Regions from separate parts of the Comamonas sp. 17RB genome, predicted to be linked through region 1. Evidence: riboswitches for the same ligand, from Rfam matches in the RefSeq annotation. Region 1 holds a riboswitch; the other holds the start of a gene.
What was found. A riboswitch is a leader RNA that binds a small molecule or an ion and turns the genes downstream of it on or off. The one in region 1 is predicted to bind S-adenosylhomocysteine.
Positions count from the first base shown of each region.

Region 2: linked by a shared signal. The riboswitch ahead of ahcY (adenosylhomocysteinase) and the one ahead of metH (methionine synthase) in region 1 are both predicted to bind S-adenosylhomocysteine.

Region 1 covers NZ_JASHHY010000014.1:101,697-105,967, forward strand. Annotated here, with positions in the region: gene QM470_RS21110 (LysR family transcriptional regulator) at 1-98, opposite strand, end outside; gene QM470_RS21115 (PACE efflux transporter) at 193-714, shown strand; gene QM470_RS21120 (VIT1/CCC1 transporter family protein) at 941-1,708, shown strand; S-adenosyl-L-homocysteine riboswitch at 1,799-1,902, shown strand; gene metH (methionine synthase) at 1,938-4,271, shown strand, end outside.
Region 2 covers NZ_JASHHY010000012.1:72,183-76,453, reverse strand. Annotated here, with positions in the region: gene QM470_RS19855 (DUF4118 domain-containing protein) at 1-1,368, shown strand, start outside; gene QM470_RS19850 (response regulator) at 1,404-2,111, shown strand; S-adenosyl-L-homocysteine riboswitch at 2,138-2,236, shown strand; gene ahcY (adenosylhomocysteinase) at 2,312-3,742, shown strand; gene QM470_RS19840 (methyl-accepting chemotaxis protein) at 3,898-4,271, shown strand, end outside.

The sequences.
Region 1 (4,271 bases):
GCCGACGGCACGCGCCCCAGCCGGCGCGCGGCGGCGGAAAACGAGCCGCTGTCCAGCACGGCCAGAAACAGCGGGACCTGTTCGGGAGGAAAAGCCATGCCGGGCAATCTATCAGTAAATTTGAAAGAAGCTGACTTTCTTCTTCAGTTTTCAAAACATACACTGCGCAGCATGTCGAAACCCGTCTCTGCGATGGCATCCGCAAGTTCTCTCTCTGCCTCTTCCTCTGCTTCGTCTGTTTCTCCCGTAACCGCCACCCCTGTCCGTGCCACGGGCCTGCAAGGGGCCAAGCGCCGTGTGGTGTTTGTCGGCCTGTATGAGCTGATCGCCATCATCGTCTCCAGCCTGCTGTTCATGGCCACAGGCCAGGATTCGGGCGCCTCCGGGGTGATGGCCGTGGTGGCTTCCTCCATCGCCATCCTGTGGAACCTCACGTTCAACTGGCTGTTCGAGCGTTGGGAGCTGCGCCAGACCCAGAAGGGCCGCTCCCTGCTGCGCCGCATCGTGCATGCCGTGGGCTTTGAAGGCGGTATCGCCGCCATGCTGATCCCGCTGATGGCCTGGTGGTTCGAGATCTCGCTGTGGCAGGCCGTGGTGATGGAAGCCGGTCTGCTGGTGTTCTTCATGGTCTACACCTTTGTCTTCAACTGGTGCTTTGACCGCATCTTTGGCCTGCCGGCCTCGGCCCAGGCACAGCCGGTCGCCGCCAGCTGACGGTCTGTCCCCGCCGGGCGGCAGCCACCGCAACCGCTGTAACCGGCGCGGCACCCCTCCCAAAAAAATTTGAAAAGCCCGCTGCATCGCAGCGGGCTTTTTTGCGCCACGCGGTGCGTGCGCATTCCGGCATCCCTGTACCCCGGCAATCCGCGGCACGGCGCACAATGCTTGGCAGGTGCGGCGTCACCGTCCGGGTGAATGCCGTCTGTGCCAGGAGTTTGCCGTGCAGCCATCGCCTTCCTCGTCACCTTCGTCTTCTGCCGCAGGCCATGCCCCTGCCGGTGCGCCGCATGCGGTGCTGGACCGCAGCCATGGGGCGGCCCTGTCCAGCCGGCTGAACTGGCTGCGCGCGGCCGTGCTGGGCGCCAATGACGGCGTGCTGTCCACGGCCGGCCTGGTGCTGGGCGTGGCCGGGGCCAATGCCAGCTTCTCCGCCCTGCTGGCGGCCGGCGTGGCCGGGCTGGTGGCGGGCGCGCTGTCGATGGCGGCGGGCGAATACGTTTCCGTCAGCACCCAGCGCGACACCGAGAAAGCGGCCGTGCACCAGGAAAAGGCCGAGCTGGCGGCCCTGCCCGAGGCCGAGCTGCGCGAGCTGACCGCCATGCTCCAGCGCAAGGGCCTGCAGCACGCCACCGCCCACCAGGCCGCGCTGGAGATGACGCAGCACGACGCCCTGGCCGCCCATGCGGAGCTGGAGCTGGGCATACAGCCCGGCCAGTACACCAACCCCTGGCATGCGGCCTGGGCCTCGGCCCTGTCGTTTGCCATCGGGGCGCTGGTGCCGCTGCTGACCGTGCTGCTGTCCCCCGCAGACCGGGCCGTGCCCTGGACGGCCGTGGCGGTGCTGCTGGCGCTGGTGGCCACCGGCGTGGCATCGGCGCACCTGGGCGGCGCACCGCGCCTGCGGGCGGCCTTGCGCAATGTGGCGGGGGGCCTGCTGGCCATGGGCGTGACCTATGCGGTCGGCCGCCTGGTGGCCGGGCAGATATAGCCCCGCAGGGGAGCGTCCAGCGTGCGGCCGACCCGCCTTGCGGGCACACAACAGGCACGGAGGCGCTGCACGCCGTAAAATTGCAGGCTTCGCCCCAAGGAGCGCTGCAGCGGCCCGGTTGATGCCAACCCGCCCGTCAGGCTTGGGGCCCCGGCAGGCTGCGGCCCTGCCGCATGCAACGGCGCTCACCTGTTTTGTATCCCCAATTGTTTTCACACAGGTGAGTGCGATGTCTGCTGCTGTCCCCGTCTCTATTCCTCCCATGCGCCTGTCGGGCCTGGAGCCCGTGTTCATCGGCGAGGACACGCTGTTCGTCAACGTGGGCGAGCGCACCAACGTCACCGGCTCCAAGGCGTTTGCGCGCCTGATCCTGAACGAGCAGTACGAGGAAGCCCTGGCCGTGGCCCGCCAGCAGGTGGAAAACGGCGCCCAGGTGATCGACGTGAACATGGACGAGGCCATGCTGGACAGCAAGGCGGCCATGGTGCGGTTCCTGAACCTGATTGCGTCGGAACCCGACATCGCCAAAGTGCCGGTGATGGTGGACAGCTCCAAGTGGGAGGTGATCGAGGCCGGCCTGCGCTGCCTGCAGGGCAAGGGCATCGTCAATTCCATCTCCATGAAGGAAGGTGTCGAGGAGTTCAAGAAGCACGCCAAGCTGGTCAAGCGCTATGGCGCGGCCGCCGTGGTCATGGCCTTTGACGAAAAAGGCCAGGCCGACACCTACGAACGCAAGATCGAGATCTGCGAGCGCGCCTACCGCCTGCTGGTCGATGAGGTCGGCTTCCCACCCGAAGACATCATCTTCGACCCGAACATCTTTGCCGTGGCCACCGGCATTGAAGAGCACAACAACTACGGCGTCGATTTCATCGAAGCCACGCGCTGGATCAAGCAGAACCTGCCCGGTGCCAAGGTGTCCGGTGGCGTGTCCAACGTGTCGTTCTCGTTCCGCGGCAACGACCCGGTACGCGAAGCCATCCACACCGTGTTCCTGTACCACGCGATTGCGGCCGGCATGGACATGGGCATCGTCAACGCTGGCATGGTTGGCGTGTACGACGATCTGGAACCCCAGCTGCGCGAGCGCGTGGAAAATGTGGTGCTGAACCGCCGCCCCGATGCGGCCGAGCGTCTGCTGGAGATCGCCGACCAGGCCAAGGGCAACGCCAAGGACGACAGCAAGAAGCTGGAATGGCGCGGCACGGCCGAGCACCCCCGCACCGTCAGCGAACGCCTGTCGCACGCCCTGGTGCACGGCATCACCGACTTCATCACCGAAGACACGGAAGAGGCCTACCAGGCGATCGTGGTGCAGGGCGGCGGCCGCCCGCTGCACGTGATCGAAGGGCCGTTGATGGACGGCATGAACGTGGTGGGTGACCTGTTCGGCGCGGGCAAAATGTTCCTGCCCCAGGTCGTTAAGTCCGCCCGCGTGATGAAGCAGGCCGTGGCCCACCTGGTGCCCTACATCGAAGAGGAAAAGCGCCAGCAGGAAGCCGCCGGCCTGGATGTGTCGAGCAAGGGAAAGATCGTCATCGCCACCGTCAAGGGCGATGTGCACGACATCGGCAAGAACATCGTCACCGTGGTGCTCCAGTGCAACAACTTCGAAGTCATCAACATGGGCGTGATGGTGCCCTGCCATGAGATCCTGGCCCGTGCCAAGGCCGAGGGGGCGGACATCATCGGCCTGTCCGGCCTGATCACCCCTAGCCTGGAAGAGATGCAGTATGTCGCAGGCGAAATGCACAAGGACGACTACTTCCGCATCAAGAAGATTCCGCTGCTGATCGGCGGCGCGACCTGCTCGCGCGTGCACACGGCCGTGAAGATTGCGCCCAACTACGAAGGCCCGGTGGTCTATGTGCCCGATGCCTCGCGCTCGGTCAGCGTGGCGCAGAGCCTGCTGGGCGAAGGCAAGGATGCCTATGTCAGCGAGGTGATGGCCGACTACGACAAGGCCCGCAGCCAGCACGCCAACAAGAAGAAGACCCCGCTGTGGACGCTGGAGCAGGCCCGCGCCAATGCCACGCCGGTGGACTTTGCCCACCATGCTCCGGTGGTGCCCCGTGCGCTGGGGCGCAAGGTGTTCCAGAACTTCGATCTGGCCGAGATTGCCCGCTACATCGACTGGGGCCCGTTCTTCCAGACCTGGGACCTGGCCGGTCCCTATCCCGCCATCCTCGAGGACGAGGTCGTGGGCGAGCAGGCACGCCAGGTGCTGGCCGATGCCCAGGCCATGCTCAAGAAGATCATCGAAGGCCGCTGGCTGCAGGCCAATGGTGTGATGGGCCTGTTCCCAGCCAACCGGGTGGGCGACGACGTCGTGTTCTATACCGATGAGTCGCGCACCAAGGTGCTGAGCACCTGGTACGGCATGCGCCAGCAGACTGAAAAGCAGATCGTGGACGGCGTGATGCGCCCCAGCCGCTGCCTGGCCGACTTTGTGGCCACCAGGGACAGCGGCATTGCCGACTACGCCGGCATGTTCGCCGTCACCGCGGGCATCGGTGCGGAGAAGAAGGACCAGGAATTCGAAGCTGCGCTGGACGACTACAGC
Region 2 (4,271 bases), on a different contig from region 1:
CTGGTGGTGGTGCTGTCGGCCGTGCGCTGGGGGCGCGGCCCCGGGGCCTGGGCGGCCCTGCTGTCGGTGCTGCTGTTCGACTTCTACTTTGTGCCACCGCGCAATTCGTTCAGCGTCAACGACACGCAATACCTGTTCACCTTCTGTCTGATGCTGGGCGTGGCCCTGGTCTGCGGCCAGCTGACGGCGCGCCTGCGCCATGAGGCGCGGGTGGCCGCCGAGCGCGAACGGCGTGCCGGCGCACTGGCCAGGCTGGCGCGGGATCTGTCGGGCGCATTGACGCAGCAGCAGGTCACGCAGATTGCGCTGACCACGATTTCCGGCGTCTTTGGTGCACAGACCGGCTTGCTGCTGCCCGATGCCGATGAGCAGTTGCAGCTGGCGCAGGGCAGCGAATGCGCCATCGATGCCAGCGTGGGCCGCTGGAGCATGGAGCATGGCCAGATGGCGGGCCAGGGAACGGACACCCTGGCCGCCGCGCCCGCGCTGTATGTGCCGCTGATGGCGCCCGTGCGCTCCCGCGGCGTGCTGGTGCTGCAGCTGAGCGCACCGCAGAAGCTGCGGGTGCCCGAAGAGCGCCGCCTGCTCGATGCCTGTGCCAGCCAGATTGCGCTGGCGCTGGAGCGGGTGCATTTTGTGGACGTGGCGCAGCAGACCCAGATCGCCATGGAAGGCGAGCGCATGCGCAATACCTTGCTCTCCGCCGTGTCGCACGACCTGCGCACCCCGCTGACCGGCATTCTGGGGGCGGCCCAGGCTGCACTGCCCCATGCGCCGCAGGGGCCGGTGCAGCACATGCTGGTGCAGATCCGCAACCAGGCGCAGGCCCTGCAGCAGCTGGTGGACAACCTGCTGGCCATGGCGCGGCTGCAGCAAGGCGGCGTCCACCTGCAGCGCGAGTGGCTGCCGGTGGACGAACTGGTGGGCAGCGCCCTGGCGCAGATGCGCGAGCGCCTGGCCGGGCATGTGCTGCACACGGCGTTGCCAGCCGGTCTGCCCTTGCTGGAGCTGGACGCCGTGCTGATGGAGCGCGTGCTGGTCAATTTGCTGGACAACGCCATCAAATACACCCCTGCAGGCACGGCGATCACCGTGGCCGCGGGAGTGGAGGGCGGAGACTGTGTGCTGAGCGTGCAGGATGCCGGCCCGGGCCTGCCCGCCCACCTGTCGGCGCAGCAGCTGTTCGAGCCCTTTACCCGCGGACAGTCGGAGAGCGCCGTGTTTGGCATGGGGCTGGGGCTGGCCCTGGCGTTGCGCATCGTGCAGGCCCATGGCGGCCGTCTGGAAGTGGCAGCGGCAGAGCCCGGGCCGGGAGCGGTCTTTCGCGTGCGCCTGCCGGTGCCCGAGCAGCCATCCATGGACGATTGAGCCGACAATCCCGTGCACCACCCGCAAACCCGAACATGACGACCGTCGCCCCCCGCATTCTGCTGATCGAAGACGATGCCAGCATCCGCCGCTTTGTGCGCCTGGCGCTGGAGGACGAAGGCTGGCAGGTCTTCGAAGCCGAGACCGCCAAGCGCGGCCTGATCGAGGCCGCCAGCCGCCAGCCCGACGCTGTGGTGCTGGACCTGGGGCTGCCCGATGCCGATGGCAAGACCGTGATTGCCGAGCTGCGCGGCTGGAGTCTGCTGCCGATTCTGGTGCTGTCCGCCCGCGAGCGGGAAGAGGAGAAGGTGGCGGCACTGGATGCCGGTGCGGACGACTACCTGACCAAGCCGTTTGGCGTGCCCGAGCTGCTGGCGCGCCTGCGTGCGATGCTGCGGCGCCGCCAGCAGGCGTCGGCCACCGACAAGCCTGGCACCAGTGCACGCTTTGGCAGCGTGACCGTGGACCTGGCGGCGCACGATGTGGTGCGCGACGGGGTGCCGGTGCACCTGACCCCGATCGAGTTCCGCCTGCTGGCGGCCCTGGTTGCCGGCCACGGCAAGGTGCTGACGCACCGCCAGCTGCTGCTGCAGGTCTGGGGGGCGGAATACCTGGACCGGCCCCACTATCTGCGCGTGCACATGGCCAATCTGCGGCAGAAGCTGGAGCAGGACCCTGCGCAGCCGGCGCACCTGGTGACCGAGCTGCAGGTCGGGTATCGGCTGGTCGGTCTGGCGGCCTGACCGGTCAGTGCCGGTATAATCGCCGCTCATCCGAGGAGCGTTGCAGCGTTCCCCAGCCCCGCCACCCGCGGGGCGTCAGCGGGGCGTGAGGCTCGGATTTCATCCCGCAACGACGCTCACCCACGCTTTCTGTGCGGTGAGACGGTATTTTTCCCCTCTGCCTCAGAACGTGGTTTTTCATTCAATTTTTGGAGAAAACCATGAACGCTGCTGTGCGCTTCAACCCTGCCGATTCGGCCATCACCGACATTTCCCTGGCCGCCTGGGGTCGCAAGGAAATCAAGATCGCCGAAACCGAGATGCCCGGCCTGATGGCTGTGCGCGAGGAATTCGCAGCCGCCCTGCCGCTGAAGGGTGCCCGCATCACCGGTTCGCTGCACATGACGATCCAGACGGCCGTGCTGATCGAGACCTTGACCGCACTGGGCGCACAGGTGCGCTGGGCGTCGTGCAACATCTTCTCGACCCAGGACCACGCAGCGGCCGCCATCGCTGAAACCGGCGTGCCGGTGTTCGCGATCAAGGGCGAATCGCTGAAGGACTACTGGGATTACACCCACAGCATCTTCGAATTCGGCGCTGCCGGCACCGACAACGAAGGCCCCAACATGATTCTGGACGATGGCGGCGATGCCACCATGCTGATGCACCTGGGCAAGAAGGCCGAGAAGGACCTGTCCGTGCTGGCCAACCCCGGTTCGGAAGAAGAGAAGATCGTCTTCGCCGCCATCAAGGCCAAGCTGGCCGTGGACCCCACCTGGTACAGCCGCAAGTCGGCCCAGATCCTGGGTGTGACCGAAGAAACCACCACCGGCGTGCACCGCCTGAACGAAATGTCGGCCAACGGCAGCCTGCTGTTCCGTGCCATCAACGTGAACGACTCGGTCACCAAGTCCAAGTTCGACAACCTGTACGGCTGCCGCGAATCGCTGGTGGACGGTATCAAGCGCGCCACCGACGTGATGATCGCCGGCAAGGTGGCCGTGGTGGCCGGCTACGGTGACGTGGGCAAGGGCTGCGCCCAGGCCCTGTCCGCGCTGCGCGCCCAGGTGTGGGTGACCGAGATCGACCCGATCAACGCCCTGCAGGCCTCGATGGAAGGCTACAAGGTCGTGACCATGGAATATGCCGCCGACAAGTGCGACATCTTCGTGACCACCACCGGCAATAAGGACATCATCCGCCACGAGCACATGCTGGCGATGAAGGATGAAGCCATCGTCTGCAACATCGGTCACTTCGACAACGAAATCGACGTCGCTTCGATCGAGAAGTACGAGTGGGAAGAAATCAAGCCCCAGGTCGACCACATCACCTTCCCGGACGGCAAGAAGATCATCCTGCTGGCCAAGGGCCGTCTGGTGAACCTGGGCTGCGCCACCGGCCACCCCAGCTTCGTGATGTCCAACTCCTTCGCCAACCAGACCCTGGCCCAGATCGAGCTGTTCACCCGCCCCGACGCCTACGAAGTCGGCAAGGTCTATGTGCTGCCCAAGGTGCTGGACGAGAAGGTGGCACGCCTGCACCTGAAGAAGGTCGGTGCCCAGCTGACCGAGCTGACCGAAGCCCAGGCCGCCTATATCGGCGTCAAGAAGGAAGGCCCTTACAAGCCTGAAACCTACCGTTATTGATGGGCGGAGGCCGTGGCAGCCGTTGGCTGCCACGGTGCATGACCTGCGGGCTTGACTTCAGCTTGCCATGCGAATGCCGAAATCATGGGTGCAAGGCCCCGTACACAGGAGGCCGATTCATTTTCGGATCGCATACAACAAGGAGAAGCCAGGTCATGAGAGGTTTGTTTCAGCCCGCTGTGGCATTGATGTCGCGTTTGCGACTGGGTCCCAAATTCCTGTTGGCGGGCATTCCGCTGCTGCTGATGCTGGGGCTGGTGGGTGCCATGGCGGCACAGCGCTACCAGGCGCGGGTGCAGGCACTGGAGGCCAAGCGTGCCGCGGTGGCGCTGATGGCCGATCTGGTGGAGTGGAACCAGGTGCTGATCGAAAGCCGCCGGGTGGCCATCACCGGCCAGGCCGGCGATGCGGCGCTGATGCAGTCCTTCCAGCGCCAGGCGGCGGTGGTGGACAAGACGCTGGCCAAGATCGAAGCCCGCGTCGCGGCGCAACAGCGCTACTACGACATGCGCAAGGAAACCGAAGGCCT